DNA from 4 places in the Streptomyces sp. NPDC054932 genome. Region 2 is predicted to be linked to each of the others. Evidence: riboswitches for the same ligand, from Rfam matches in the RefSeq annotation. Region 2 holds a riboswitch; each other region holds the start of a gene.
The links. Region 2 has a riboswitch for cobalamin ahead of cobN (cobaltochelatase subunit CobN). Riboswitches for the same ligand answer to the same signal wherever they lie in the genome.

Region 1 (7,594 bases), on a different contig from region 2:
AGGGCCAGCCCGAAGGCCGCCGTCGACTTGCCCTTGCCGGGGCCGGTGTGGACGAAGACCAGCGGACGGTTGCGGCGCTGGCGCGTCGTGAGCCCGTCGTCCGGAACGACGGACGGCTGTCCCTGAGGCATTACGCGGCCCTCCTGTTGCTGTTGGGTGATGCAGTGGACACCACTGCGGTACGTACGTTCTTCACGAGCCCGGCCAGCGAGTCGGCCCGCAGCCCGTCGAGCGTGACGGCGGGCCCGCCGAGGTCACGGGCCAGTACTCCGGCCAGCCCCAGCCGGACCGGCCCGGACTCGCAGTCCACGACCACGGAGGCGACGCCCCCGGCCTGCAGCAGCCGCGCGCTGTGCCCCGCGAGCTCCCGCGGGCTGCTGTCCGTACGGCCCCCGGCGTTCCCGGCCGAGGTGGCCCGCCCGTCGGTGACGACCACGAGCAGCGGGCGGCGCGAGGGGTCCCGCAGCCGCTCGATCCGCAGCACCTCGTGGGCCTTCAGCAGCCCGGCGGCCAGCGGGGTGCGGCCGCCCGTCGGCAGCTGCTCCAGCCGGGCCGCCGCCGCGTCGACCGAGGAGGTCGGCGGCAGGGCCAGCTCGGCCGTGGCCCCCCGGAAGGTGATCAGGCCGACCTTGTCCCGGCGCTGGTAGGCGTCCAGGAGCAGCGAGAGCACGGCGCCCTTGACCGCGCTCATGCGCTGCCGGGCGGCCATGGAGCCGGAGGCGTCGACGACGAAGAGGACGAGGTTGCCCTCGCGGCCCTCCCGCGTGGCCTGGCGCAGATCGTCCTTGCGGATCACCAGACCGCGCCCGTCGCGGCCGCGTGCCTTCTGGTGCGGGGCGGCGGCCTGGATGGTGGCGGTCAGGTGCAGTTTCGTCAGGTGCCCGCGCGGGCGCTGGGCGCCGGTGGTGCGGCCGTGCGCGGTGCGTGCGCGGGACCGGCGTCCGGACGCGCCCTCGCCGAGGCCGGGCACGCTGAGCATCTTGGTCCGGAACGGCTCGGCGGCGCGTACGGCGGCCTGCTCCGGCCCGGCGCTCTCCCGGGCGGAGGGCTGCGGGGACTCGGGGTCTTCCGCGGGGGCCTCGGCGGGCTCGCCGCTCTCGGGGGTGTCGGCCCGGGTGCCCGGGTCCTGGGGGCCGTCACCCTGCGGGGGAGCACCGCCACCGCCGTCCGGGCCACCGTCCCCGGGGCCGCTGTCGTCGGGTCCCTCCGGGCCCTCCGGTCCGGGCTCGGGGTCGGGCTCCGGGTCGGGTTCCTCGTCGGGGAACTCGTCCAGGATCCGGTCGAGCAGGTCCTCGTCGAGGCCCGGCGCGTCGAACGGGTTGCGGCGCCGGCGGTGCGGGAGCGCCAGCAGGGCGGCCTGCCGGACGTCCTCCTTGCGCACCTCGGTCCGCCCGGCCCAGGCGGCCAGGGCGGTCGCGGTCCGCGCCATCACGATGTCGGCCCGCATGCCGTCGACCTCGAAGCCGGCGCAGGCCGCCGCGATCTGCAGGAGCGCGGTGTCGCCGAGCGAGACCTTCGGCAGCAGTGCCCGCGCGGCCACCACGCGGGCGCGGACCTCGTGCTCGTCCCCGGCCCAGCGGGTCGCGAAGCCCGCGGGATCGTCCTCGTAGGCGAGCCGGCGGCGGACCACCTCGACCCGCTGGGCCGGTTCGCGGGAGGCGGCCACCTCGACGGTGAGCCCGAACCGGTCGAGGAGCTGCGGGCGGAGCTCGCCCTCCTCGGGGTTCATCGTGCCGACCAGCAGGAAGCGGGCGGCGTGCCGGACGGAGACGCCCTCGCGCTCCACGTACGAGGCACCCATCGCGGCGGCGTCCAGCAGCAGGTCGATCAGGTGGTCGTGGAGGAGGTTGACCTCGTCGACGTAGAGGATCCCGCGGTGGGCGTCGGCGAGCAGTCCGGGCTCGAAGGCCTTCACGCCCTCGGCGAGCGCCCGTTCGATGTCGAGGGAGCCGACGAGGCGGTCCTCGGAGGCGCCGACGGGCAGTTCCACCATGCGGGCGGGCCGGGCGCCGCCGGCGCCGGACCCGTGCGGGCCGTCGGGGCAGGCCGGGTCCGGCGCGGCGGGCGCGCAGCTGAACCGGCAGCCGGACACGACGTCCACCTGCGGCAGCAGCGCGGACAGCGCGCGGACGGCGGTGGACTTGGCGGTCCCCTTCTCACCGCGCACGAGCACCCCGCCGACCGCTGGGCTCACGGCGTTGAGCAGGAGCGCCAGCCGCAGGTCGGTCTGGCCGACCACTGCGGTGAACGGATACGGGGTGCTCATGTGTTGCTCACTCCTTGGAAGGTGTGGACCGTTGCCGTGTGCGGCGCCGCTGCCGGGGCTCCGCCCCGGACCTCGCGCCTCGATCGCCGGCGGGGCTTGATCCGGCTGGTGCCGTGCGCCCGGTGCGGCCGGAATGCCCGCAGGACCCGGCCCGTCACGGGGCACCCGGTGGGAGGAACGGGAGGCCGGCCGGGGCGCCGTCCTCGATCAGCCTCAGCAGCGCACGCGTATCGGCGTGCTCTTCGATCAAGTCGCCGAGCAGGTCCAGCTGCTCCTCCCGCAGCGTGCCGAACGAGGTGTCCGGCGCCGGGACGAAGCGCCGCCCCGCGGCCGCCGCCACCTCCCGCAGGAACGCCCGCCGGAAGCCGTCCGACTCCAGCGACCCGTGCCAGTGGGTGCCCCACACCGACCCGACCCGGCAGCCGTCCAGGAAGGCCTCGCCGCCGAGCACCTCGGCCACGCCGTGGTGGATCTCGTAGCCCGCGACCTCCTCGCCGAGAGCCGTCCCGGAAGGCCGCGCCAGGGTCTTCTCCCGCTCGAAGCGCACCCGTACGGGGAGCAGACCGAGGCCGTCGACCTCGCCCGCCTTCGATTCGACCTCGTCCGAGATCCGCTCGCCCAGCACCTGGAACCCGCCGCAGATGCCCAGCACCGGCCGCCCCTCGGCGGCCCGCCGCAGCAGCGCGTCCGCGAGTCCGCGTTCGCGCAGCCACTCCAGGGCCTTCACCGTGCCCCGGGTGCCGGGTACGACGACCAGGTCCGCGTCGGCCAGTTCCTCGGCCCGGTCCACGAAGCGCACCACGACCCCGGGCTCCGCGGCGAGCGCGTCGACGTCCGTGAAGTTCGACATCAGGGGCACGGCGCAGACGGCCACCCGCAGCACGTCCTCGCCCACGGGCGGCGCCACCACGGACTCGCGCACGGCGCCCCGCAGCGAGACGCGCAGGCCGTCCTCCTCGTCGATGCCCAGCCCGTGCCGGAACGGCAGCACCCCGTAGGTCGCCCGCCCGGTCAGCCCGCGCAGCATCTCCATGCCCGGCTCCAGCAGCGACACGTCACCGCGGAACTTGTTGACCATGTAGCCGGCGATCAGCTCCTGGTCCTCGGGGGAGAGCAGCGCCGTCGTCCCGAAGAAGGACGCGAAGACCCCGCCGCGGTCGATGTCGCCGACCACGACCACCGGGAACCGCGCGGCCCGCGCGATGCCCATGTTCACGATGTCGGTCCGGCGCAGGTTGATCTCGGCCGGACTGCCCGCCCCCTCGCAGATCACGGCGTCATACGTGCCCCGCAGCTGCTCCAGGCAGTCCGTGACGATGCCGAGCAGCTGCTCCTGGCGGCCGCCGTGGTAGCCGCGGGCGCTCATCTCGCCCACCGGCTTGCCCAGGAGCACCACCTGGCTGCTGCGGTCGCTGCCCGGCTTGAGCAGGACCGGGTTCATCAGTGCGGTCGGCTCCACACGGGCCGCCTGCGCCTGCATCGCCTGGGCGCGGCCGATCTCGGCGCCCTCCAGGGTGACGAAGGAGTTCAGCGACATGTTCTGCGCCTTGAAGGGCGCCACCTTGACGCCCTGCCGGGCCAGCCAGCGGCAGATGCCCGCCGTGACCACGCTCTTGCCCGCGTCCGACGTGGTGCCCGCGACGAGCAGTCCGCCCCCGCGCTTCGCGCCGCTCATGCGCGCCGCCCTCTCTGTGCCGTACGGGATTCCAGCGTTCGGGAGACCAGCAGCCGGGCCGCCACGCAGGCGCCCAGGGCCAGCCAGGTCACCTGCCGTGACAGCCGGACCGCCCGTTCGATGTCCGCGACCTCCACCGGCCGCCCCGCCCCGCCGTTGAGGACGGCCCGGTGCTCGACCCGGCCGCCGTAAGCGAGGGTCCCGCCCAGCCTGACGCCGAGCGCCCCGGCGAAGGAGGCCTCGACGGGGCCGGCGTTGGGGCTCGGGTGCGCGGCGGCGTCCACGCGCCAGGCCCGTACGGCGCCGCGCCGGTCGGGGCCGGCCAGTACGGCGGCGACCGCCGTCAGCCGGGCCCCCGGCCAGCCCGCCAGGTCGTCGAGCCGGGCGGAGGCCCAGCCGTAGCGCAGGTAGCGGGGGGACTTGTGGCCGACCATCGCGTCCAGGGTGTTCACGGCCCGGAAGGCCAGCAGACCGGGGACTCCGGCGGCGGCACCCCACACCAGGGCGCCGACCACCGCGTCGGAGGTGTTCTCGGCGACGGACTCCACGACGGCGCGGGCCATCTGCTGCCCGTCCAGGGCCTGGGGGTCGCGTCCGCACAGGTGGGGGAGCCGCTCCCGGGCCACTTCGGTGTCCCCGGCGGCGAGCGCCCCGCCGATGGCCCGGGCCTCGCGGCCCAGCGAGGTGCCGCCCACCACGGCCCAGGTGGCGGCGGCGGTCAGGGCGATACGGGCGGCCGCAGGCCGGGAGCGCACGGCGCGGGCGCCCAGCGCACCGATGGCGGCTGCGCCCCCGGCGCACACCAGGGTGTGCAGGAGGCCCCGGGCGCGGTCGTCGCGCCACAGGGTGCGCTCGACGGCGGCGGCGGCCCGTCCGAAGGCGGCCACGGGGTGCCCTCGGCGCGGATCTCCGAGGATCCGGTCGCCGATCAGGCCCGCCGTGGCGCCGTACGCGAAGACGCGATCGGCACGCATGGTGGCAGGTATGTCCTCACTCAGGGTCCGCGCCCTGGTTCGACGTGTCCGGCGGCGAGAGTTCCTGGCTCCCGGGACGCACGCGCGGCGTGCGCTCCCGGTGACAGTGGCGGGACCGCGCCGGATTCGCACCGGACTTCCTCTCCATGCCGCCGTATTGGCTCGGGCAGTCCACCACGCACCGAGAAGGCCCGTCAACTCGCCGTTGACCTGCGGCGCGGCAGGGGCGGGGGATGCGAAAAGCTCCCTCCGGGACAAACCCGGAGGGAGCCTTCACGCCTGGTCCGCCGTGAGGCGGCCGGTCAGGCGACGATCAGGTAGATCCCGTAGCCCACGGCCGCCGTGACGAGCGCGAAGCAGGCGTACGCGCCGCTGCGGGCGAGAGTGGCCGTGCCACCCTGCTCGGTCGCGGTCTCGTGCTTGGACAGGCCCACCAGGCCCAGGGTGAAAAGGGCCACGAGGGCGACGGTGGCGAAGAGGCTGACCCCGAAGACGGAGCCGAGCGCTTCCCAGTCGATCTTCATACTGCCACTTTCTGAGTGTCCGGGTCTCTGTGTGTCTCGGTCAGACCGCGGCGGCCGGAGCCGCCGGGGTCTGCGTCGCGGCCGGGATGGTGGCCTTGAGGGCGTCGTCCGTGACCTCGGCGGTCGTGGCGGCGCCGGTGGTACCGGCGGCGGCGACGGTCGGCGGGACGGTGACGGCGGCGATCGCCGTCGTGATGACGCCCGGCTCCTCGGCGGCGGCCGGCTCCACCTCGTTGACGTTGTTGTGGTCGACGACCTGGCGGCGGGAGATGAGCCAGATGGCGAGGCAGGAGCCGATCAGGAAGACCGTGACCGCGGCGATGCCGACGTCACCGATGCGCATGACCAGCTCGGCACCGGCCGAGACGAGCGCGGCGGCCGGCAGGGTCAGGCCCCAGGCGACGAACATGCGGGTCGCGGTGGACCAGCGGACCACACCGCCCTTGCGGCCCAGGCCCGCACCCATGACCGCACCGGAGCACGAGTGGGTGGTGGAGAGCGAGAAGCCCAGGTTCGAGGAGGCGAGGATGACGGACGCGGCCGAGGTCTGGGCGGCGAAGCCCTGCTGCGGCTGCAGATCGGTCAGGCCGCTGCCCATGGTGCGGATGATGCGCCAGCCGCCCAGGTAGGTGCCCATCGCGATGGCGAGACCGGCGGAGACGATGACCCAGACCGGCGGGTTCGCGTCGGGCGCGATCGCGCCGCCGGCGATGAGGGCCAGGGTGATGATGCCCATCGTCTTCTGCGCGTCGTTGGTGCCGTGCGCGAGGGACACGAGACCGGCCGAGGCGATCTGACCGGCGCGGTAGCCCTTGGCGGAGGTCTTCTCGCCGACCTTGTTGCCCAGCTTGTAGGTGAGCTTGGCGGCCAGGTACGCGGCGATGCCGGCCACCAGCGGGGCGGCGATCGCGGGGATGAGCACCTTGGTGACGATGACGCTGCCGTTGACCGCGCCGATGCCGGCGGAGGCGACCGCGGCGCCGATCAGGCCACCCATCAGGGCGTGCGAGGAGCTGGAGGGGAGGCCGACCAGCCAGGTGACGAGGTTCCAGAGGATCGCTCCGACCAGCGCGGCGAAGATCACCTCTGGCTGGATGCCCTCCTCGTTGACCAGGCCCTTGGAGATCGTCTTGGCGACCTCCACGGACATGAACGCGCCGACGAGGTTGAGCACGGCGGACATGGCCACCGCCGTCTTGGGCTTGAGGGCGCCGGTCGAGATGGTGGTGGCCATCGCGTTGGCCGTGTCGTGGAAACCGTTCGTGAAGTCGAACACGAGAGCGGTAATGATCACGATCCCGAGGAGAAGCGTTATGTGCTCCATTTACCCAGGCTTCTGTTTGACGTCAGTGGCTCGGCGACCGTAGGCAACCTGGATGAACGGAAGGTGAACTGACTCGGGCGGAGCGGTGTACTGGGACGGGGTGCGATCGGGCCATTCGTCCTGATTCTGGCGTAGATAACGCCATTAATGCACGTCAAAGGCGGGTGAATGAACCCCTCCGCAGGGGGGTCGACCTGCATACGATCCCGCCTCCGGGGCCTCGAATGAGACCTAGATCACTCTCCCTGTGCCGGCGGCGGAGGGATCTCCTCCGGTGGCCCGCCCGAGGCCGCGACCCGACACTGGAGCCGTGCGTACCGCGACAGCGACGGCTGCGGCCGTCACGACGACCATCCTGGGTGCCGGCGCGGCCGCCGTTGCCGCCGGCCGGTACGCCGCCGACGCGGCCCTGCGGCCGGAACCCGGACGTCCGCTCCCTGGCGGGCCACGGCTCAGCGTCCACTGGACCGCCGCCGGCCGGATCGCCCTGACCCGTTCGCTCGCCTCCCTGCGCCCCGGCACCCACGGCCTGGTCGCACCCGGCGTGCACGCCGTCGTCGGTCCCGTCCTCCCCGACGCCGACCACGGCCCGGACGCCGTCGTGCGGCGGCTCGTCTCCGTCACCCACGGCACCCTCGCCCCCGGCACCCGGGTCACGCTCACCCCCCAGGTGTACGTCGGCAATCCGCGCACCGCCCTCGGGCTCGACCACGCCGACGTGGACGTCCCCGGGGAGCTCGGCGCCCTGCCCGCCTGGTTCGTGCCCTCGGTCCGGGACACCTGGGTGATCACCGTGCACGGGCTCGGCAGCAGCCGCGAGCACCCGATGGT
Region 2 (7,594 bases):
GAGCGGGATCTGCTCGCACGGCACCGGATCGACGTCCTGGTGACGAAGGACAGCGGCGGCTCGGCCACCGCCCCCAAGCTGACGGCTGCCCGCGAGGCGGGCATCCCGGTGGTGGTCGTGCGCCGGCCCCCGGTTCCGGCGGGAGTCGAGGAGACCGGCTCGGTCGAGGCAGTCCGCGACTGGCTGCGCGTAAGCTGTCAGGAAAAGTGATTGCCCCGGGGGCCGGGCTCACGTTGGGTGGGCGGCATGACCGAACTGCACACCGACCGCCTCGTCCTGCGCCCGTGGCGGGACTCCGACCTCGAACCCTGGGCGGCGATGAACGCCGATCCCGAGGTGCGCCGACACCTGGGCGACCTGCTCACCCGTGAGCAGAGCGAGGCCTCCATCGTGCGGTTCCGGGCCGCCTTCGACCGGCGGGGCTACGGCTGGTGGGCCGTCGAGGTCCGCGCCACGGGTGAGTTCATCGGCTTCGCGGGCATGGACCACGTGGACGACGGCATGCCGTTCACCGGCGTGGAGATCGGCTGGAGGCTCGCCCGGGCGGCCTGGGGACAGGGCTACGCCACCGAGGCGGCGCGTGCGGTGCTGGCCCACGGCTTCGACGCGCTCGGGCTGCCCGAGATCCTCGCGGTGACGACGGCCGGCAACCTCCGCTCCCAGGCGGTGATGCAGCGGATCGGGATGACCCGGGACCCGGCCGACGACTTCGACGACCCCGACGCGCCCGAAGGCCCGCTGCGGCCGAACGTGCTGTTCCGCCTGGCCCGCGGCGCGGCCGCGGGAGCCGGCACGCCCGCGGCCGACTGAACAGCCGCAGGACATCCGGCTCCGGAACGCGGGGAAGGCCCGGTGCGGTCGTCGCACCGGGCCTTCCCCATGTTCCGTTCTGCCTCACCCGGTCATCACGGGTACCGGCGCGGCGTCCAGGTGATCCTCGACCCGTCGGCCCGCTCGGTGACCTGCGTCTGCGAGGAGCCGATCAGCAGGAGCGTGCGCATGTCCACCTCGGACGGCTCCAGTTCGGCGAGCGTGACGATCCGTACCGACTGCCCGGGGCCGCCCACGTCGCGCGCCACGACCACCGGGGTCCCGGGCGAGCGCAGCTCCAGCAGCAGCTCGCGGGCCTGGGCCACCTGCCAGGTCCGGCTGCGCGAGCCGGGGTTGTAGAGGGCCAGCACCAGATCGGCCGCGGCGGCAGCCCGCAGCCGCTCCGCGATGACCTCCCAGGGCTTGAGCCGGTCCGAGAGGGAGATGGTGGCGTAGTCGTGGCCCAGCGGGGCGCCGGCCGCGGCGGCCGCCGCGTTGGCCGCGGTCACCCCCGGCATGACCCGTACCGGCACGTCCTTGTACTCCGTCTGCCCGGCCACCTCGAGGACCGCCGTGGCCATGGCGAAGACGCCGGGGTCGCCGCCGGAGACCACGGCCACGCGCTTGCCGCGCCGGGCGAGGTCGAGGGCGAACTCGGCGCGCTCCGACTCCACCTTGTTGTCGGAGCCGTGCCGGATCTGCCCGGGCCGTACGGGCACCCGGTCCAGGTAGGTCGTGTAGCCGACCAGCACCTCGGCGTCGGCCAGCGCGCGCCGGGTCTGCGGGGTGAGCCACAGCGGGCCGGCCGGGCCGGTGCCCACGACGACGACCTCGCCGGGGCCGGACGGCACGCTGCCCGGGTTGCCGATGCGGCTGGGGACCACGGCGACGGCGAAGTACGGCACGCTGTCGGCGTCGGTGTCGGCGAGGAGGCCGGTGCGCTCGCCCTCCATGGTGGCGCGCTCGACGTAGCGGGCCTCGGCGAGCCGGCCGCTGTTCTCCATCGCGCCGCGGACGGCGGGGAAGGTCCGGCCGAGCTTCATCACGACCGCCGAGTCGGTGGCGGCGAGGCGGGCGGTGAGCTCCTCCTCGGACAGGGTGCCGGGGAGGATGGTCAGGACCTCCTCGCCCTCCACGAGCGGGGTGCCGAGCCGGGCGGCGGCGGCGCTCACGGAGGTGACGCCGGGGATGACCTCGGTCTCGTACCGGTCCGCGAGCCGCTTGTGCATGTGCATGTACGAGCTGTAGAAGAGCGGGTCGCCCTCCGCAAGCACGGCGACGGTCCGGCCGGCGTCCAGGTGGGCGGCGAGGCGGGCCGCGGCGGCCTCGTAGAACTCCTCCATCGCGCCCTGGTAGCCGCCGGGGTGGTCGGTGGTCTCGGTGGTGACCGGGTAGACCAGCGGTTCCTCGACGTGGTCCGCGCGCAGGTGCTTCGCGGCGATCGAGCGGGCGATGGAACGGCCGTGGCGGGCGCTGTGGTAGGCCACGACGTCGGCCTCGGCGATCACCTCGACGGCGCGCAGGGTCATCAGCGACGGGTCGCCGGGGCCGAGCCCGACCCCGTACAGCCGCCCCTTGGGCTCGGCGACGCTCATTCGGCCACGCTCGCAATGGCGTTGACGGCGGCGGCGGCCATCGCGCTGCCGCCGCGCCGGCCGCGCACGATCAGGTGGTCGAGCCCGGAGGGGTGGGCGGCGAGGGCGTCCTTGGACTCGGCGGCGCCGATGAAACCGACGGGAACCCCGATGACGGCGGCCGGGCGCGGGGCGCCCTCCTCGATCATCTCCAGCAGCCGGAACAGCGCGGTCGGCGCGTTGCCGACGGCGATCACCGAACCCTCCAGCAGGCCGCGGTCGCGCCACACCTCCAGGGCGGCGGCGCTGCGCGTGGTGCCCATCCTCGCGGCGAGCTCCGGTACGGCCGGGTCGGAGAGCGTGCAGATCACGTCGTTGTCGGCGGGCAGCCGCTTGCGGGTGACACCGCTGGCGACCATCTGCACGTCGCACAGGATCGGCGCGCCCGCCTCCAGTGCGGCGCGGGCGCGCAGCACGACCTCGGGGGTGAAGCCGAGGTCCTGCGGGAGGTCGGTCATCCCGCAGGCGTGGATCATGCGCACCGCGACCTGGGCGACCGTGTCGGGCAGCCCGGAGAGGTCCGCCTCGGCGCGGATCGTGGCAAAGGACTGGCGGTAGATGGCCGCGCCGTCCTTCTCGTACTCAAACACGGTGTACTCGCTCATTTCTTCACTACGTCGGGGTCGGTGCGGGCGTCCGCGAGTGCCGCGGCAAGTTCGGAGGGCGGTACGTCGTCGCGTACGGGGCGGCCGGGGGTGGCGATCCGGTATCCGGTCCCGGTGGCGACCAGATCCACCCAGGCGGTGCCGCGCGGATGGCCGCAGCGGCGCTCGCAGCCGGACCAGTGCACGGGCAGCGGTCCGCGCGCCCGCTCGGCGACGGCCCGCGCGTCTGCGCGTACGTCCGCGAGGGATTTCGCGCAACCCGGCTGCCCGGTACAGGCGGTGACGGACTCCCAGGGGCTGCCGGGGGCGAGGACCAGCCCGGCGGCCTCGATGCGGGCGGCGCCGTTGATGGGCCTGCGGGCGCTCGCCGAGGGCAGGATGACGCTGCGCCAGGGGGTGACGCGCAGCTGGCCGCTCCCCCGGTCCGCGACCTGCAGCAGGACCCGCCACTGGGCGGAGGTGAGCCGGCCGAGCGGGGGCAGGACGCACAGGGTCTCACGGTCGTGCACGCCCGCGCCCCACGGCCGGGGCGGCGGAGCGTACGGCCATTCCACCGCGCCAGTGGTCTTCGCGTCGATCCCCCCGGCTGCCAGGCGCAGGGCGAACCCGGCCGCGTGCAGCGGGTGTTCGGCGGGCAGTTCGGACACCCGCCAGGCGCGGGTGCCCGCCGCCGCGGCGGCGTCGAGGAAATAGCGGGCGGCCAGCAGCGCCGCCTGCGGGGCGTCCTGTCCGGCCAGCTCGACGGCGTCGGCGGCCCGGCCGAGGCGGACCAGTGCCCGGCCGCCGGGGCGGCCGAGGACGGTCACGTCGGGGCCGAGTGACGCCACGTCACCGCGCCCGTCGTCGAAGGCGAAGAGGAACCGCCCGGACAGCGCGGCGGCCCAGGGGCTCGCGCACAGCAGCCGGTCGAAGTCCACGGCCCAGGCCAGTGCGTCGGGCCGGTCCGCGGCCGCCGTCCTGTCCACCGCCGTTCCGTCCGGCCCGTCCGGTCCGTCCAGTCCGGACATCGGTGTCGCCACGATGTTCCGTACCCGCTCATGGCTCGGCGCGGGCAGCAGCCCCGCTCCGTCCAGCAGCCGGGCGAGCCCGGCGACGCAGCCGTCGGCCAGGCCGCGCAGCTGCACGTTGCCGCGCGAGGTCAGCTCCAGGTGCCCGTCGCCGAACCGGTCGGCGGCGAGCGCCAGTACCGAGGCCTGCCGGACGGTCAGCAGCCCGGCCGGTACCCGGACCCTCGCCAGGAACCCGTCGTCCGCCGCGTGCAGTCGCAGCGCGCCGGGACAGGCGTCACCACGATCCCGTATGACGGGTTCGTCCCGCGATGCGGCGGAGGGGGGCTGGGGCATGGCCGCGAGCATACCCACGATTGCGGCCCCCCGACCTGTGTCCGTCACCACCCCGACCTGCGATTCCCCGCCGCCCCTCCAGCCCCGCAGCCCGCCCTTCCGGCCCCGCCGGCGTTTGAGGCGCGGGGTCCGGGGCAGAGCCCCGGCAACGGCGCCGCACCCGGAAGCGCACACCCGCCACCCCGGCGGGAGCGTCCGGCGCACCGCCACCACCCCACCCACCCCGGCCGGAGCGACCCGCCCCTAAGATGACCTTCCGGCGGACCACACGGTCCGCCGTCGCCGAGGACGGCGACATGGGAGGAAGCCCGGTGCGATTCCGGCGCGGTCCCGCCACTGTGAACCCCGCGGAGCGATCCCGCGCCCGGGGTGAGTCAGGAACTCCCGCTGTCCTCACACTGCCCGGGGCGCGGAAACCCCGAGGAAGGCCTGCCGCCGCATGATTCTGCTGCTGTCGACGTCCGACACCGATCTGCTCAGCGCCCGCGCAGCGAACACGGCGGACGGCCCCGTCCCGTACCGGTTCGCGAACCCCTCCCGTCTTCCCCTCGACGACCTCCCCGGCCTCCTCGACGGGGTCGACCTGGTCGTCGTACGTCTCCTCGGCGGCCTCCGCGCCTGGCAGGACGGCCTCGATCTGCTCCTGGCCCCGGGCCAGACCCGCCCGGTCGTGGTCCTGACCGGCGAGCAGGCACCGGACGCCCAGCTCATGGAGGCATCCACGGTCCCGATCGGCATCGCCGCCGAGGCCCACGGCTACCTCGCGCACGGCGGCCCGGCCAACCTGGAACAGCTGGCCCGCTTCCTCTCCGACACGGTCCTGCTGACCGGTCACGGCTTCGAGCCGCCCGCCGCCGCCCCCACCTGGGGCCCGCTGGAGCGCACGCCCGGGACCACCACCGGCCCGCGGATCGCCGTGCTCTACTATCGCGCCCACCAGATGAGCGGCAACACCTCCTTCGTGCACGCCCTGTGCGACGCGATCGAGGGCCATGACGCCCAGGCGCTGCCCCTGTACGTGTCCTCCCTGCGCACCCCCGAGCCGGAGCTGATCGCCGCGCTGGAGTCGGCCGACGCGGTCGTCACCACCGTCCTCGCGGCCGGCGGCACCAAGCCCGCCACCGCCTCGGCGGGCGGCGACGACGAGTCCTGGGACGCGGGCGCCCTCGCCGGGCTCGGCGTGCCGATCCTGCAGGCCCTGTGCCTGACCGGCTCGCGCTCCGCCTGGGAGGAGAACGACGAGGGCCTCTCCCCGCTGGACGCCGCCACGCAGGTCGCGGTGCCCGAGTTCGACGGCCGCCTGATCACCGTCCCGTTCTCCTTCAAGGAGCTCGACGAGGACGGCCTGCCCGCCTACGTGGCCGACCCCGAGCGGGCCGCCCGGGTCGCGGGGATCGCCGTACGCCACGCCCGGCTGCGGCACATCGACCGCCGCGACAAGAAGGTCGCGCTGGTCCTCTCGGCGTACCCGACCAAGCACTCCCGCATCGGCAACGCGGTCGGCCTCGACACCCCGGCCAGCGCCGTGGAGCTGCTGCGCACCCTCATCGCCGGCGGCTACGACTTCGGTCCCACCGAGAACATCCCCGGTCTGGTCTCCGGCGACGGCGACGAGCTGATCCGCGCCCTGATCGAGGCCGGCGGCCACGACCAGGACTGGCTGACCGAGGAGCAGCTGGCCCGCAACCCGGTCCGCATCCCTGCCGCCGACTACCGGCGCTGGTTCGCCGAGCTCCCGGCCGAGCTGCGCGACAGCGTCACCGAGCACTGGGGCGAGGCCCCGGGCAACATGTTCGTGGACCGCTCCGCGAACCCGGAGGGCGACATCGTGCTCGCGGCGCTGCGCCGCGGGAACCTCCTGATCCTCATCCAGCCGCCGCGCGGCTTCGGCGAGAACCCGATCGCGATCTACCACGACCCGGACCTGCCGCCCTCGCACCACTACCTGGCCGCGTACCGCTGGATCCAGGCGCGCGCCGAGGACGGCGGCTTCGGCGCCGACGCGATGATCCACCTGGGCAAGCACGGCAACCTGGAATGGCTGCCGGGCAAGAACGCCGGCCTGTCCGCGGCCTGCGCCCCGGACGCGGCCCTCGGCGACCTGCCGCTCATCTACCCCTTCCTGGTCAACGACCCGGGCGAGGGCACCCAGGCCAAGCGCCGCGTGCACGCCACCCTGGTCGACCACCTGGTGCCGCCGATGGCGCGCGCGGAGTCGTACGGCGACATCGCGCGGCTGGAGCAGCACCTGGACGAGTACGCCCAGATCTCCGCGATGGACCCGGCGAAGCTGCCCGCCATCCGCGCCCAGATCTGGACGCTGATCCAGGCCGCGAAGCTCCACCACGACCTGGGTCTGGAGGAGCGCCCGGACGACGAGGGCTTCGACGACTTCCTGCTGCACGTCGACGGCTGGCTGTGCGAGGTCAAGGACGCCCAGATCCGCGACGGCCTGCACGTCCTGGGCGGCGCGCCGACCGGTGAGTCCCGGGTCAACCTGGTCCTCGCGATCCTGCGCGCCCGTCAGATCTGGGGCGGTACGACGGCCCTGCCGGGTCTGCGCGAGGCGCTCGGCCTGGACGAGTCCAAGGCCACCCGTACCTCCGCGGACGAGGTCGAGGCCCAGGCCCGCGGCCTGGTCCAGGCGATGGAGGACGCGAACTGGGACCCCTCGGCCGTCTCCGCGGTCGCGGCCGGGCACTGCGCGGACGTGACCGCCGTCCTGACCTTCGCGGCGAACGAGGTGGTCCCGCGCCTGGCCGGCACCACGGACGAGATCGCGCACGTGGTCGCGGCCCTGGACGGCCGCTTCATCCCGGCGGGCCCCTCCGGCTCCCCGCTCCGCGGCCTGGTCAACGTCCTGCCGACGGGCCGCAACTTCTACTCGGTCGACCCCAAGGCCGTCCCCTCGCGCCTCGCGTGGGAGACGGGCCAGGCCCTGGCCGAGTCCCTGCTGAACCGCTACCGCACCGACAACGGCGAGTGGCCCGCCTCCGTGGGCCTGTCCCTGTGGGGCACGAGCGCGATGCGCACCTCGGGCGACGACGTGGCGGAGGCCCTCTCCCTCCTCGGCATCCGCCCGGTCTGGGACGAGGCCTCGCGCCGCGTCACCGGCCTGGAGCCGATCCCGCTCGCGGAGCTCGGCCGCCCCCGCATCGACGTGACGCTGCGCATCTCGGGCTTCTTCCGCGACGCGTTCCCG
Region 3 (7,594 bases), on a different contig from region 2:
GGCCGCCGCCCACCGCCGATCCGGCCGGGACGCCCTCTAGGGGGTGTCGGGCTCGGCGACCCAGCCGGCCGTCAGTACCAGCCGCGAGGTCCGGTGGACGGCCAGGAACCCGAACGGCCTGTCGAAGCACACCTCGGCCCTGCGGGCCCTGTACCTGGGCCGCGCCCACGCCGAGCAGCCGACCGGCATGCCGAAGGCGGTGACGGCGGCGGCCTCGAAGCCCGCGGCGTCGAACCGGGCCAGTGCGGACTGCCGTGCCGAAGCGACGGCCAGCGGCTGGGAGCTGACGCCGGGGAAGTGACCTCGATCCGTGTCGGTGGCGGTCTCCAGCCCGAACAGCCGGGCGTGGTCCAGGAGGTCGTGTTCCGACCGCACTTCGAAGGCCACCGTCTCGATGTCCAGCCGGGGTTCGGGGGAGAAGGCGGCCACCGTGCGGACCGCCAGCCCCGGACCGGGTCGCCCGTCGGGGAGCAGGCTCGCTCCCGTGGCGGGCAGGGCCCTGGTGACGGCGGCGATCCCGGTGGTGAGCGTGCCGCCGGCCGGCGCTTCGGGCTCGCCCAGCACGAGGTGGACGTCCACGCCCGCCGCCCCGACGACCTCCAGCAGGGTGACCGTCCCCGAGGGGCCGTGCGCCACCCGGACCCGGTCGAGCAGCGAGGTGTTGCGGTGCAGCGTGCGCACGCGGCGCCCGGCCCACGCGCCGGTGTGCGCCTCCCCTTCCCACTCGCCGAACGGCTGGATCCACCGCAGCCGCAGCGCGAGCGCGGAGGCGAGGACCATCAGGGTGCTCTCGTCCAGGACCACCGGCATGCGCTCGATCAGCCCGTCCGTCCGGTCCGAAGCCCACGCGTCGAGCGCCTTGGCATCGGCGTCCCGGTCCCCGGTCAGCGTCCCCCGGGCGCCGTCCGGGAGCTTCACCGACCAGTCTTCCTCCAGGGGGAGCCCGGCATCGGTCCACAGCCCGGTCGCCGTCCGAAGGCCCTGTACGCCGCCCAAAGCGGCCAGCAGCTCCCGGGCAGCCTCCCCCGCGGCCTCGGCGGGTATGCCCAGGGCCTCCTCCAGCTCGGCGCGGGCCGAGCCGGCCGAGCCGTCCGCGAGCAGGGCGAGCAGCGGCCAGAGCCCGGCCGCGGTGAACACAGTGCCCGGGCTCCCGGCCGGGGCCTGCGCGGCCGCGGCCCAGCGCGTCGTCAGCAGATTGACCGCCCGTACCGTCGAGTTCCTCATGCGGGGGAGCGTAGGTGGAGGGACGCCGCCGGGCCGGATGGTTTTCCGCGGCCCGGCGGCGCCGGTCAGGGGCGGCCCGGGTCAGCGGCCGCGCAGGCCCCGGTCGACGGCCGTCATCAGCTCGCCGTCGGCGGTGTCCGCGTCGAGCGACCAGAACATCGCTCCGCCGAGGCCGTGTTCGCGGATGTACCCGGTCTTGGCACGCAGGACCTGGGGGTCGTCGTACGTCCACAGGGTGGTGCCGTCGAACAGCCAGGCGTGACCGCCGCGCCGGTCCCGGTGGATCGTGTAGGCACCGGAGTCGGCGAGCTTCTTCAGCGCCTTGTAGTCCTCGTACCCGGCGGACCAGGTGGCCGGTGCCGGGCCCGTGGCGGGCTGGCCCATGCCGTCCCCGCCACCGCTGACGCCGGTCCAGCCCTGCCCGTAGAACGGCATGCCCATCACCAGCTTGTTCACGGGCGCGCCGCGCCGGCGCCAGGCGTCCACCGTGCCGTCGACACTGAAGTCGCCGCGGGCGCGGAGGGCGGACTGCTGGGCGGTCCTCGGTTCGCCGGAGACGTGGAAGTCGTAGCCCTGGAGGGTGACGAAGTCGAGGTCGCGCATGATCCGGCGGACGTCGAACCCCGCGTCGATCTTGGCGGGGGCGGTCGGGACGAAGGCCGTCAGCTCGTACTTGGTCTTCCTCTTCTGGCTCCGCGCGTACGCGTCGAGCTGCGTGCGGAACTCCCGGACGAGCGCCGTGAAGTTCTGCTTGTCCTCGGGCCGGTACTTCGTGTCGGTGTCGCCCGCGGAACCGGGCCACTCCCAGTCGAGGTCGATCCCGTCGAAGACGCCGGCGGCCGCTCCGGCTCCGCCGCGGGCGCCGTCCTGCGGGAGGTTGCCCTTGATGTAGAGGTCGATGCAGGACTCGACGAAGGCCTTGCGGGAGGCCGGCGTGAGCGCGGCGTCAGAGAAGTGGGTGGACCAGCTCCAGCCGCCGAGCGAGATCAGCACCTTCAGCCCGGGGTGCCTGGCCTTGAGCTCGCGCAGCTGGTTGAAGTTGCCGGCGAGCGGCTGTTCACCGGTGTCGGCCACCCCGTCGACGGAGTTCGCGGCGTCGAGCGGGCGCACGTAGTCGGCCCAGGCGTCGGCCTCACCCGGCATGTTCCCGGTGAAGCACTTGCCCTGCGGACTGACGTTGCCGAAGGCGTAGTTGATGTGGGTGAGCTTTCCGGCGGAGCCGTTCGCCTCCAGGTCCTGGACCTGGAAGTCCCGTCCGTAGACACCCCATTGGGTGAAGTAGCCGACCTTCTTGTACGGGCGGTCGTGGCCGCCGTCGGCCTGCGCGGCGGCGGCGGGCGCGAAGGCGGTCAGCAGGGAGAGGGAGCAGGCGGCGACGGCCATCCTGCCGAGCATGCTGCGGCGCATGGGCTTCCTTTGCGGATGCGGGGAGCGGGGCGTGTGCGCGTGCGCTGTGCATGCCGGAAACTATTGGTCTGGACCAGAGCGGTCAAGGGGGTGGCCGAAACTCGCCGCCCGCTACTGGGGCTGCAGGCTCCACTGGCCGACGTCGTCGGCCAGTCCGCCGTCGAGGGCGAACTGGACCGCGGCCGGGTCGGCGTCCTGCGGGAGCCGGAAGGTGATGAGACCCTCCGCCGTGTCTCCTGGGTCGAGCGTGACGGTGTCCGGGAAGGCCGGTCCGGCAGTGGTGGGGACGCCGAGCCCGGTGAACCGGCGCCCGGTGGTGTCCAGCAGGTGCGCGGCCGGCGCGGGGGAGTCCTGGTAGACGGCCGTCCCGGTGTTCTCCAGGCGGAAGCGCGTCGCGACGAGCCGGTCGGGGCCGGTGGAGCCAACGGGTGCGGCGGGGGTCGCAGGGGCCGCGGGGGTCGCGGGGTCCACCACCTGCGTCAACGTGACGTCGAGCCGCTCACCGGGCAGGCTCCCGGCAAGGGAGATCGTCTCGCCCGAGCCGCCCGGGGACGCTCCCGACAGGGCGGGAGCGAGGAGTGCGAGCGCCACGAGAACGGCCCGGAGTCCCGTGCGGCCGGGTCGTCGGCTTCGGGCCATGACGGAACCTCCCGTTCCACGGCTCCCCTTCCTCACGATCCTCCGCATCCCCGGGCCCCGCCACCCTTCACTGCCAGTGGCTCCTGGAGCGCGGAGCGGTCACCACCTCGTTGGGTCAGGCATCCCGGACCCGGCGGTACTGCCGGCGCAGGTCGTCGACCCAGCCGTGGCCCACGTCCAGCCGGACGCGGACCGAGGAGGCGGAGGCGTCCTCGTCCGCCACGGTGACAACCGGAACGGGAACCGAGAACCGGCGGTCGACCTCGATGCGGATCCCGTTGCCGCGCAGCCGGCGGATGCCTCTGTCGGCGGCCGGTTCATCGAGACCTGCGGCCCAGTCGTCCAGGTCCTCGGGCGAAAGGCGCAGCTTGAGGCGTCCGTTGGCGAAGCCGCTGGTGACGACGATCTCGGCGTCGAGATGGTCGTTGTACGGGGTCGCCCCGGGCCGATGACGGCCGAGCACCGGCAACCGGACACTGCTGTCCTCGGCGACCAGCCGGATCAGGTCCACCCCGGCGTCCTCCACCATGCCCCCCGAAGGCCGCTCCGATCACCACCATCATGCGGGAACGGCCGGATGCGCCCCAAAACAAATGGATCTCCGGGTCCGGCCGTGCCATCGTTGGTCCCACCGAAGGGGCGTAGCTCAGCCGGCCAGAGCACCGGTCTCCAAAACCGATGGTCGCAGGTTCGAATCCTGCCGCCCCTGCCATACGGTCCCGTGCCGGGAAGGAATGAGCCCCGTCGATGATTCGGCGGGGCTCCGCCGTGTTCAAGACCGCCGGCCGGCCCGCTCCCGGGCCGTACCCGTACTGACGCGCCGCTTAAGGGTCATCAGGAGAGAGTGGGGGCTGTCACGTCTTGAGGGGGAAGCGCCGATGTCGATCCGAGTCCGAGGTGGCGACGTCAACGGCGGCGCGAACAGCGTCACTTCGACCGCCGTGCACGCCGGCCGTGGCGCAGGGACGGCAGACGGGCTGCGCCTCCACGAGCAGCCTTCGCCACAGCGCCGTTCCGTGACCCTCTTACGTCTCACCTGCCTCTACGGCGGGGTGTTCATGGTGGCCGGGGCGGTGCTGCTCGCCGTTCTCTCCCTGCTCGCGATGCAAGCCGTGAGCAGGGGCAGCGCGCCGGTCCTTGAGCTGGGATCCGAAACGTCGGTCGTACTGATGACCGGCGACTGTGCGGCGCCAACGCCCGCCGTCGGGTCGGGACCGACGGACAGCGGGCCGCACCCCTGTGCGGCCGGCCAGGGACAACAGGCCTGGGAATCTCCGCTGTTGTTCACACTGCTCGCCCTGGTCGCCCTCGCCGCCCTGTCGATCGCCGCAGGGTACGTGATGGCCAGGTACGCGCTGTCGCCACTGCGGAGCATCACCGACAACGCACGGAGTGCGTGCCGACAGGACGCCCGGTTCGTCCCCCGGACCTGAGAAGCCCACCAACCGACCACCCCGCGGTGGATGCTGCGCAAGGAGCCGGTGTCGGCGTTGCCGCCGCCGGGGTGGCCGCCCCGCGTGACCCCGCAGGGTCGGTTGGCTGGTGCTTTCTGGCAGACTGTCCGTGTTGCCCCAGGCGGTGCAGGACAGGAAACCGGTGTGATTCCGGTGCGGTCCCGCCACTGTGACCGGTCGTCCCCGCGCGGGAGACCGGGAGTCAGACACTGACGCGCCGCCTCTCTCACAGTTCACGTCGACCAGGGGACGCGGATCCCCCGGAGAGGCCTCGTCATGCCGTCGCGTTCCCGCGCAGTTCTGCGCGCACTCGTCCCCTTCGCCCTCCTGATACCCCTGACTGCCTGCGCCGGTTCTCCCGGGGCGGGCGAGGACAAGGCCGCGGAGGAGCCCGCGGCGCCCGGGTTTCCGTACACCCTCACCAACTGCGGTGTGAGCAGCACCTACCAGTCCCCGCCCCGGCGCGCGGTCACCATGAACCAGCACGCCACCGAGCTGCTCCTCGCCCTCGGGCTGGGCGACCGGATCGCCGGGTCCGCGTACCTCGACGACGCCGTGCTGCCCGCGTACCGGCCCGGCTACGACAAGATCAAGGTGCTGGCCGAGGAGTACCCCTCCAAGGAGGTCCTGCTCGGCGCCGACCCCGACTTCGTGTACGGCGGGTACGCCAGCGCCTTCGACAAGGCGCAGGGGCGCGACCGCGAGGGACTCGCCAAGTCCGGTATCGACTCCCGGCTCAACGTGGAGTACTGCACCGAGGGCAAGGTCGGCCTCGACCAGCTCAAGACCGAGATCACCGAGGTCGCACGGACCTTCGGCGTACCGGAGCGCGGCACCCGGCTCATCGAGGACGAGCAGCGCCGCATCGACGCCGTGACCGCCCGCGTCAAGGACGGGCCCCGCCCGTCCGTCTTCGTCTACGACTCCGGCGACGCCTCCGCCTCCACTTCCGGGGGCAACGGCATCGGCAACGAGATCATCTCGCTCGCAGGCGGCACGAACGTCTTCGCCGACCTCAAGGACTCCTTCGGCGACGTGTCGTGGGAGCAGGTCATCGAGCGCCGGCCCGATGTCGTCCTCATCTACGACTACGGCGGCACCCCCGTCGAGGCCAAGAAGCAGCGCCTGCTGAACGACCCGGCCCTCGCCGAGGTACCCGCCGTCAAGAACCGGCGCTTCGTCGTGCTGCCGCTCTCCTCGGCCGTCCTCGGCGTGCGCGTCGCCGACGCCGTCGAGTCCCTGAGCGGTCAGCTCCACCCCGCCGCCCCGTGAGGCTGCGCACCGCCACCGTCCTCCTCGCGCTGGTCGCCGCGCTCGCCGCCGCGGCGGTCGCGGGGCTGGCACTGGGGGCCGTACGGATCGCCCCCGAGCGCGTACTCGACATAGTCGTCAGCGGCCTGTCCGGGGAGCGGCGCACCGGAGCCTTCGCTTCCATCGTCTGGGACGTCCGGCTCCCGCGCGTCCTCCTCGGGGCCGTCGTCGGCGCCGGGCTCGCGGTCGCGGGCACCGTGCTGCAGGCCCTCGTACGCAACGAGCTCGCGGACCCCTTCCTGCTCGGCGCCTCCTCCGGGGCCTCCGCCGGAGCCGTCCTCGTGATCGTCTTCGGTACGGGAGCCTTCGCGTTCGGCATGGGCCTGCCGCTGGCCGCCTTCGCCGGTTCCATGGCCGCCCTCGTCGCCGTCTACGCGATGGCCCGGCGCGGCGGAACGATGACCACCGGCCGGCTCACCCTCGCCGGCGTCGCCGTCCAGTACATCCTGTCCGCCCTCACCAGTCTCGTCCTCGTGCTCTCCGCGCACCCGGACCAGATCCGCTCGGTCCTCTTCTGGACCCTCGGCGGCCTCGGCGGGGCCCGCTGGGACGAACTGGTCCTGCCCTCCCTCGCGCTGGTGATCGGCACCGGCCTGCTCATCGCCCTCGCCCGGCCGCTCGACCTGCTCCTCGCCGGGGAGGAGGGCGCGCGCACCCTCGGACTGGACACCGGGCGCTTCCGGGCCGCCGCCTTCGTCCTCACCTCGCTCGTCATCGGCGTGCTCGTCGCCTACAGCGGGGCGATCGGCTTCGTCGGCCTGATGGTCCCGCACGCCGCCCGGATGGTCGTCGGCGCCGGACACCGGGCGCTGCTCCCCGTGGCCGCTCTGGGCGGCGCGGTGTTCCTGATCCTGGCCGACCTGGTCGCCCGCACCGCCGCCGCACCCGCGGAGATACCGGTGGGCGTGGTCACGGCGCTGGTCGGCGGACCGTTCTTCCTGTGGATGCTGCGCCGCTCCACCCGGACCGAAGGGGTCACCGGATGACCGGGAACCCGGCGCGGCCGCCCGTGGAACTCACCGTCCAGGGCGTCCGTTACGAGACCGACGGGCACACACTGCTGCACGGAATCGACCTCGCCGCCCGCCCCGGCGAGACGGTGGGCGTGGTCGGTCCCAACGGCAGCGGCAAGACCACACTGCTGCGCTGCGTCTACGGCGCCCTGCGCCCCACCGCCGGCCGGGTCCTGCTGGACGGCGCGGACGCGAGCACGCTCACCGTCAAGGACCGGGCGCGCCGCGTGGCGGTCGTACCGCAGGACGCGAGCGGCACCCTCGGGCTGAGCGTCCGCGAGGTCGTCGCCATGGGACGCAGCCCGCACAAACGGTTCTGGGAACAGGACGGTCCGCACGACGCGCGGCGCGTCGCCGAAGCCCTGGAGACCGTGGGCGCCGGCCCCTTCGCCGGCCGCCGCTTCGACGAGCTCTCCGGCGGCGAACGGCAACGCGCCCTGGTGGCCCGAGCCCTCGTCCAGGAACCCGGCCTGCTCGCCCTGGACGAGCCGACCAACCACCTGGACATCCGCTACCAGCTGGAGATCCTGGCCCTGGTCCGCGGGC
Region 4 (7,594 bases), on a different contig from region 2:
CAGTACCGTCTCGAAGTCCGCCTGGAGGTAGACCATGAGGTCGGGTGCCTTGCGGTACGGCAGGCCGTCGATCTCGCGCATCATCTCCCCGAGCAGCCCCTCGTACACCTGCATTTCGAGGGAGCTGATCCGGCCGAGGTCGTGATTGACCTTGGCGAAGTACCAGTCCTCGTAGATGGAGCGGTCGAGGACGTTGTCGCCCTGCTTGTACGCCTCCTTGATCGAGGCGAACCGCGTCTGCAGGAAGTAGAGCTGGAGGAGGAAGGGGTAGCGCTTCGCCTGGATCTCCTCGGGGCTCGCCGTGTAGAAGAGCGGCAGGATCGGGTTGTCCGTCACGCTCTCGTAGAAGACTTCGCTGCCCAGCTCCTTGGCGAGGAGTTCGGCCACGCTCGTCTTGCCGATCCCGATCATGCCTCCGACGCAGATCACTGACATACCTCGCTTCTCCCTGGGGGTCTTCCGTTCGCGGGCGGGTGGACCGGGCACCCCGCACCAATGAGACGCGTGTCGGTGACCATTCGATTCCCCAGGACCTTCATGATCGGCATCACGTGGTCCTGCGGCCGGACCGGGGCCCCGACGCAGGACGCCCTCCTCGACCGGCCGGACCGACCGTTCCGCAGGTGCCGCGTACAGCGACGCGCCACCGCCCCGCGGCCGCCTTGAAGCATAAATGACGCCTCGGCCCGCGTCGGCCAGAGCGCCGGCGGCCCCGGTCCCGTGCGGGTCGCGGCAGAGTGTCGGGGGACACCTTCGCGCCGGACAGTGGCCACTGGTCAGCACGCTGTCACGGCCGTACGGTGCGTGTGCCCGGTCGGACCGGGCCGTTTCCCACTGTCACGGTCTGCAGCGCGGAGCCTTGGTTCGCCGACTCGTCGGCAGTCCGTTCCCGCTGCTCCGCGGGCCACGGCACTGGTGGCGGACGCCGGGGTGGACGGGGTGGTGCTGCGCGCCCGCCCGCTCGCAAGGCGCCTCATGCGTCCGAACCCCGTCCGTCGCACGCTGGTCACGACGGCCGCCCTCGGACTCGCGCTCGCTACAGCGCCCGCCGTCGCCCACGCCAAGCCGGTCCCGAACACGAACGCCCCGGTCAAGGTCAACCTCACGGTGCAGGGCCCGAGCGGGCTGCTGTTCAAGGGCAGGATCAAGACCAAGGGCCACGACGTCACCACGGCGACCGGCGGCACGCACAAGTGCGACGGCACGAACGGCTCGGCCGGCCCGAGCGCCGTACCGACGCCGACCGCCGCCCTGGACGACGCCGCGAAGAAGAAGCACTTCACCTGGGACGGCACCTGGTACGCCTCGTTCGACGACTTCTCCGTCGACACGATGAAGAACGTCAGCGGTGGCGGCTCCGCCTACTGGAGCATCTCCGTCAACGGCATCCCGACCCCCGTCGGGATGCCGGTTCAAGCTGAAGGCCGGCGACCAGGTCGCCTTCACCTGGACCGCCTTCTGACGAACCGCCTCGGCCAGGGCCGCGTTCGGGTCGGAACATCCGCTCACGGACGTTCCGACCCGACTGCGGATCAGGCGGTCGCGGTGCCGGTCTCCGCGCGGACCTCGCGAGCCGCCGCGACGAGGTTCTCCAGCGACGCCCGGGTCTCCCCCCAACCGCGGGTCTTCAGGCCGCAGTCGGGGTTGACCCACAGCCGCTCTGCCGGGATGGCCTCCAGCCCCTTGCGCAGGAGCGCCGCGGCCTCGCCGGTGGAGGGGATGCGCGGGGAGTGGATGTCCCAGACCCCGGGGCCGGCCTCGCGCGGGTAGCCGTGCTCGGCGAGCTCGGTCGCGACCTGCATGTGGGAGCGGGCGGCCTCCAGGCTGATGACGTCGGCGTCGAGGTCGTCGATGGCCTGGACGATGTCACCGAACTCCGCGTAGCACATGTGCGTGTGGATCTGGGTCTCCGGCCGCACGCCCGAGGTCGTCAGCCGGAAGGACTCCGTCGCCCAGGCCAGGTAGTCGGCGTGGCCGTCCGCGCGCAGCGGCAGCGTCTCGCGCAGGGCGGGCTCGTCCACCTGGATCACCAAAGTGCCGGCCGCCTCCAGGTCGTTGACCTCGTCGCGCAGGGCGAGGCCGACCTGGCGCGCGGTCTCGCCGAGCGGCTGGTCGTCGCGTACGAACGACCACGCCAGCATGGTGACCGGGCCGGTCAGCATGCCCTTGACCGGCTTGCTCGCCCGGGACTGGGCGTACGTCGTCCAGCGCACGGTCATCGGCTCCGGACGGGAGATGTCCCCGGCCAGGACCGGCGGCCGCACATAACGGGTGCCGTACGACTGGACCCAGCCGTGCTGGGTCGCCAGGTACCCCGTCAGCTGCTCGGCGAAGTACTGGACCATGTCGTTGCGTTCGGGCTCACCGTGCACCAGCACGTCGATGCCCGTCTTCTCCTGGAAGGCGAGCACCTCGCGGATCTCGTCCTTGATGCGCTCCTCGTACCCGGCGGTGTCGATGCGCCCGGCCCGCAGGTCCGCGCGGGCCACGCGCAGCTCGTCGGTCTGCGGGAACGAGCCGATGGTGGTGGTGGGCAGCAGCGGCAGCCCCAGGTGGGCGCGCTGGGCGACCGCACGGTCCGCGTACGGCTGGGCGCGGCGGCCGTCCGCGTCGGTGATCGCCCCGGTGCGCGCCCGCACCGCGGGATCGCGGGTGATGGGAGAGCCGGCGCGGGAGGCCAGATCGGCGCGGTTCGCGGCGAGTTCGGCGGTGATCGCATCCGTGCCCTGGGCGAGGCCGCGGGCCAGCGTGGTGATCTCGTTCGTCTTCTGGCGGGCGAAGGCGAGCCAGCGGCGCACCTGCGGGTCGATGTCGCGCTCGACGCCGGCGTCCAGAGGGACGTGCAGCAGGGAACAGGACGCGGAGACGTCGACCCGGTCGGCGAGCCCGAGGAGGGTCCCGAGCGTGGTCAGCGACTTCTGGAAGTCGTTGATCCAGATGTTGCGGCCGTTGACCACGCCCGCGACCAGGCGCTTGCCCGGGAGCCCGCCGACGGCGGCGAGGTCGGCGAGGTTGGCGGCGGCCGCATCGGTGAAGTCGAGGGCAAGGCCCTCCACGGGAGCCTTCGCCAGCACCGGGAGTGCTTCACCGAGCCGGTCGAAGTAGGAGGCGACGAGCAGCTTCGGGCGCTCCGTGAGGGCGCCGAGCTCCCGGTAGGTGCGGGCCGCGGCGTTCAGGTCGGCCGGGGTGCGGTCCTGGACCAGGGCCGGCTCGTCCAGCTGGACCCACTCGGCGCCCGCCGCGCGGAGCTCGGCCAGCACTTGGGCGTAGACGGGCAGGAGCCGGTCGAGGAGCGTGATCGGCTCGAAGTCGGCGGCCACGCCCGGGGCGGGCTTGGCCAGCAGCAGGTAGGTGACCGGACCGACCAGTACGGGCCGCGCCGCATGCCCCGCGGAGAGGGCTTCGGTGAGTTCGGCGACCTGCTTGGTGGAGTCGGCGGTGAAGACGGTGTCGGGGCCGAGTTCGGGGACGAGGTAGTGGTAGTTCGTGTCGAACCACTTGGTCATCTCCAGCGGCGCCACGTCCTGCGTGCCGCGCGCCATCGCGAAGTAGCCGTCCAGGGCGTCGGCTTCGACGGCGGCCCGGTGGCGGGCGGGGATCGCGCCGACCATCACCGTGGTGTCCAGCACGTGGTCGTAGTACGAGAAGTCGCCGGTCGGCACCTCGCTGATGCCGGCCTCGGCGAGCTGGGCCCGGTTGGCCCGGCGCAGGTCCCGGGCGGTGTCCCGGAGGGCGTCGGCGCTGACTCGGCCCTTCCAGTAGCCCTCGATCGCCTTCTTCAGTTCGCGGTTCTGGCCCTGGCGGGGGTAGCCGTACACGGTGGCCTGTACTGCCGCGGCTGCGGACTCGGTGGTCACGGAACTCTCCTTCGCGAGCGTGTCTCCATGGACCCGGTGACCGGGGTCGAGGACGCGAAGGGTGCGAGAGCAGGCGGACCGCCGGGTTCACGTACGACTGCGGTACGCGAACGGACGGATCCGCCTGATGCACGCCGACCCGCCCACGAGGTCACCGAGGAAACCGGGCGCGGTCGATCGCGCACGGGCAACGGGCAGGTCTTCGGACTCGCGGGCACGCCTGCCGGTTTCCCGGCGGGCACCTACTGGCCGTCGCTTCCCAGACCCGTCCCGGGTCCAGTGCGTATGACGGCGGTCGTTCCCGCTCACCGCTGCGGGGCAGTCCCGGATTCCCACCGGGTTCCCTCTTACGACGCATCCCGCCTGGCGGACGGGGCGAACCAGCTGCAGGGCCCACACTAGGCGGCCGAACTGGAAAATGGACAGAGTGTTCCAGATATCGGACCCTGCGATGAGACGCGGTGGGGGAGGACGAGACCGTTCGAGGCGTCGGAGCCGTGGATCACCCGCTCTTGAACACCGGGTACGGAACGTACGTCTGCCGATCGGGGTCGACCGCGAGGCGCCCCCCGGCCGGCGGCCTGGCCCGCTGGGCACAGTCGCACCGCGCGCGGACCCGGCACGGCGCCCGTCCTCAGGGGAAGCGGCGGACCGGCCGTAGGAGCGGCGCTCCTCGTTCAGGGACCGCACGCGGGAGTTCGTGAGCCCCTCGACGCCGGGGGCGGGTTCCCGGACGTCGAGATCAACAGTCCGTCCGTCAGCCATCGATGAGCCACCGTCATGTTCAGCACGCGCCCGCCGGTGGCGGCGGCGACCAGGCTCCAGTACCGCTGCAGGCGGGGATCGAAGCCGGACGACCTCGACACCAGCCCGTGCAGGTAGGCGCGGAAGGCGGGGGTGTCCGACTCCCGCCGGGCTCGTGCGTGGGCGGACACGAAGGCGTTCACCGCATCCCCGGCGCTGGGCGGCAGACCCTGGGCCAGCGCGTCGGCGGTCAGAGCCGCAGCCTCGTCGATCTCCGCGTAGAAGGCCGGACCGTCCCTCATCTCTTCGTCGTGGTCCCGGGTCCAGCAGGTGAAACTGGGCGTGGAGACGAGCAGATGAAGCTCGGCGTAGGCCAGGGCCGAAGCGGGATCGGGGTCCTGGGGCGGGGCGGGTGACAGCATGGCGATCATGATGTCGAGTCGGCGCCCGGGCATGGCCGCGGACAGCTCGCGGTACCAGTGATCGGTGAGAGTGCGGTGCGCCTCCGGGAGCCGCTGCACGCGGGAGAGTATCTCCAGACGCCGGAGCCGCTCCTCGCTCGTGCAGTCGTCCAGGGACTGGAGCGTGGCCTGGCGCCACCGCAGCTCGGTCAGCCGTTCCTGCACCACTTCGAGCTCGGTCGCCACCAGTTCCCCGAGGGAGCACTCACCGGTGACCACCTGCGTGATGGTCGCGATCGGGGTGTCCAGCGCCCGTAGGCGTCTGATGAAACGGATCCGCTCCCACGCCTCGGGACCGTAGCGCCGATGGCCACCGGCGCTACGGCCGGCCACGGGCAGCAGACCGCTGTCGGAGTAGTAGCGGAGGGTCTTCACCGGAACTCCCGTCCCGGCCGCGAGCTCACCGATGCTCCACGTGTCGTGCGTCACAGTCTCTTGAACCTCCAGCGCGCGGGAGGTCCTAGCGTATTGATCACTGACCGCTTCGGTCCGCACCGATCCCCCGACCAAGAACGGTGGGTACGCATGTCCCCGACCCCTTTCTCGACCCCGACCCCGACCCCGACCCCGACCCCGGCAGCGCCGCGTCCATGGCGAAGGGCCGGGATCCGCTCGGTGCTCTTCCCCTTGCTCTGCGCGGTGGCACTGCTCACGGCCACCGCCGTACCGGCGACCGCTGCACCACCGGGCTCCCCGCAGACCGTCGTCCGGACCGACCACGGCCTGGTACGCGGTGTGTCGCACGGCTCGTACACCACCTTCGACGGCATTCCCTACGCCGCACCGCCGACCGGACCGCTGCGCTGGCGCGCTCCGGTGCCCGCCGCCGCATGGCGCGGTGTCCGGGATGCGACGGCGGCGGCAGAGCGCTGCGTGCAGATGCCGACACCGGGTGCGGGCGCGGTCCTCGGCTCGGAGGACTGCCTCTACCTCAACGTCACCGTGCCGACGCCGACGCCGACGCCGAAGTCAAAGCCGGCCGGACAGAAGCGGCCCGTGCTGGTGTGGATGCACGGCGGGGCGTTCCTGGGCGGCTCCGGCAGTGACTACGGCGCCGAACAGCTGGCGGTCCGGGGCGACACGGTCGTCGTGACGGTCAACTACCGGTTGGGGATCTTCGGTTACTTCGGCCACCCCGGACTGGGCTCCGCCCCACCGTTCGGCCTGGCGGACCAGCAGGCCGCCCTGCGCTGGGTGCGGGCGAACGCGGAGCGCTTCGGCGGCGATCCGGGCAGTGTCACGCTGTTCGGCGAGTCCGCAGGCGCTCTCAGCATCTGTGCGCACCTCACCTCGCCGACGGCCGCCGGACTCTTCCGGCGGGCCGTGCTCCAGAGCGGTTCCTGCCTCATGTCCTTCCCGAGCGGCGCTCTCGGACCCGGAACGCCGGCGTACGAGCCGTTCGCCCCGCAGCGCGATGTCCAGTCGGCCGGTGCGGAAGCCGCCCGGCAGCTGGGCTGCACGGCTGCCGGCGAAGACGAGGTGGTGGCGTGCCTGCGCGGGCAGAGCACCGATCGCCTCGCCACCGCGCAGCTGATGCAGTCCTTCAACCGGCCCGCCTTCGGCAATGCGCTGCTGCCCGTGGCACCGGACCGGGCGTTGGCATCGGGACGCTTCCACCGCGTGCCGGTCGTCCTGGGCACCAACCACGATGAGATGAGGATGTTCGTCGGCCTGTCGCTCGCCGCGTTCCCGATCCGTACCGAGACCGACTACCGCGCCCGCCTCGTGGACGCCTTCGGGGTCGCCGCCCCGGCCGTCGAGGCGCGGTATCCGGCATCGGACCACCCCACGCCCGCACTGGCCTGGGCCGCGGTGCTGACGGACCGTTCCCTCACATGCACCACACTGGCGGCCGGCCGGGCCCTCGCCACCCATGCCCCCGGCCTGCCCCTCTACGGATACGAGTTCAGCGATGCGGATGCTCCTGTCCTCACCGGCCTGCCTGCGAACCCGGGCTTCCCCTACGGTGCGGCGCACGGCTTCGAGATGCCGTTCCTGTTCTCCTCCTTCCCCACCGAGCGACCGCTGACCGACGCCCAGCGCGCCCTGTCGGACCGGATGGTCGGCTACTGGACGAACTTCGCGCGCACCGGCAACCCGAACACCTCCGACGCACCGCTCTGGCCCCGCCTCCGTCCTTCGTCACCGCTCGCGGGGTCCGTGCAGTCATTGGCTCCCGGACCGGGCGGAATCCACCCCGTCGATGCGCATTCCGCACACCACTGCTCGCTCTGGGACGGCCTGCCCCGGTGAGTCGCTCAGCATGAGGGGGACGTCGTGCTCGTCGGCAGGTCACCGACCCGCCAACGATCGTTGCGACGGTTCACTCCCGCTCCCGGGCCTGGGCGCGTCGGCGTACGACGGTTGCCGACAGCAGTCCGGCGCCGGCGGCCGTGACGGCGAGCAGCACGAAGCCCCATGCGTAGTCGTCCGTGATGCTCTTGACCAAGCCCATCACCAGGGGCGGGAAGAAGCCGCCGAGTCCACCGGCGGCGCCGACCACGCCGGTGACCGCCCCGACCCGCTCCGGTA

Region 1: linked by a shared signal. The riboswitch ahead of ACWGE1_RS14160 (cobalamin biosynthesis protein) and the one ahead of cobN (cobaltochelatase subunit CobN) in region 2 are both predicted to bind cobalamin.
Region 3: linked by a shared signal. The riboswitch ahead of ACWGE1_RS17950 (ABC transporter substrate-binding protein) and the one ahead of cobN (cobaltochelatase subunit CobN) in region 2 are both predicted to bind cobalamin.
Region 4: linked by a shared signal. The riboswitch ahead of metE (5-methyltetrahydropteroyltriglutamate--homocysteine S-methyltransferase) and the one ahead of cobN (cobaltochelatase subunit CobN) in region 2 are both predicted to bind cobalamin.

What each region holds. Positions count from the first base shown of each region.
Region 1 is NZ_JBSGXU010000040.1:26,377-33,970, forward strand. It holds gene cobO (cob(I)yrinic acid a,c-diamide adenosyltransferase) at 1-131, opposite strand, end outside; gene ACWGE1_RS14150 (putative cobaltochelatase) at 131-2,266, opposite strand; gene ACWGE1_RS14155 (cobyric acid synthase) at 2,421-3,941, opposite strand; gene ACWGE1_RS14160 (cobalamin biosynthesis protein) at 3,938-4,915, opposite strand; cobalamin riboswitch at 4,953-5,105, opposite strand; gene ACWGE1_RS14165 (hypothetical protein) at 5,218-5,439, opposite strand; gene ACWGE1_RS14170 (anion permease) at 5,480-6,763, opposite strand; gene ACWGE1_RS14175 (alpha/beta hydrolase family protein) at 7,074-7,594, shown strand, end outside.
Region 2 is NZ_JBSGXU010000033.1:50,070-57,663, forward strand. It holds gene ACWGE1_RS12405 (cobalt-precorrin-6A reductase) at 1-210, shown strand, start outside; gene ACWGE1_RS12410 (GNAT family N-acetyltransferase) at 247-810, shown strand; gene ACWGE1_RS12415 (precorrin-2 C(20)-methyltransferase) at 906-2,405, opposite strand; gene ACWGE1_RS12420 (precorrin-8X methylmutase) at 2,402-3,049, opposite strand; gene ACWGE1_RS12425 (cobalamin biosynthesis protein CobG) at 3,046-4,392, opposite strand; cobalamin riboswitch at 4,658-4,789, shown strand; gene cobN (cobaltochelatase subunit CobN) at 4,832-7,594, shown strand, end outside.
Region 3 is NZ_JBSGXU010000058.1:13,927-21,520, reverse strand. It holds gene ACWGE1_RS17985 (PfkB family carbohydrate kinase) at 1-40, shown strand, start outside; gene ACWGE1_RS17980 (serpin family protein) at 37-1,224, opposite strand; gene ACWGE1_RS17975 (glycoside hydrolase family 18 protein) at 1,306-2,631, opposite strand; gene ACWGE1_RS17970 (DUF4352 domain-containing protein) at 2,743-3,270, opposite strand; gene ACWGE1_RS17965 (DUF5959 family protein) at 3,386-3,799, opposite strand; tRNA gene ACWGE1_RS17960 (tRNA-Trp) at 3,906-3,982, shown strand; gene ACWGE1_RS17955 (hypothetical protein) at 4,287-4,703, shown strand; cobalamin riboswitch at 4,815-4,956, shown strand; gene ACWGE1_RS17950 (ABC transporter substrate-binding protein) at 5,001-5,996, shown strand; gene ACWGE1_RS17945 (FecCD family ABC transporter permease) at 5,993-7,021, shown strand; gene ACWGE1_RS17940 (ABC transporter ATP-binding protein) at 7,018-7,594, shown strand, end outside.
Region 4 is NZ_JBSGXU010000027.1:1,769-9,362, reverse strand. It holds gene ACWGE1_RS10585 (deoxynucleoside kinase) at 1-435, opposite strand, end outside; partial or broken gene ACWGE1_RS10580 (DUF4430 domain-containing protein) at 976-1,462, shown strand; gene metE (5-methyltetrahydropteroyltriglutamate--homocysteine S-methyltransferase) at 1,533-3,857, opposite strand; cobalamin riboswitch at 4,034-4,257, opposite strand; gene ACWGE1_RS10570 (MerR family transcriptional regulator) at 4,535-5,491, opposite strand; gene ACWGE1_RS10565 (carboxylesterase/lipase family protein) at 5,678-7,315, shown strand; gene ACWGE1_RS10560 (MFS transporter) at 7,386-7,594, opposite strand, start outside.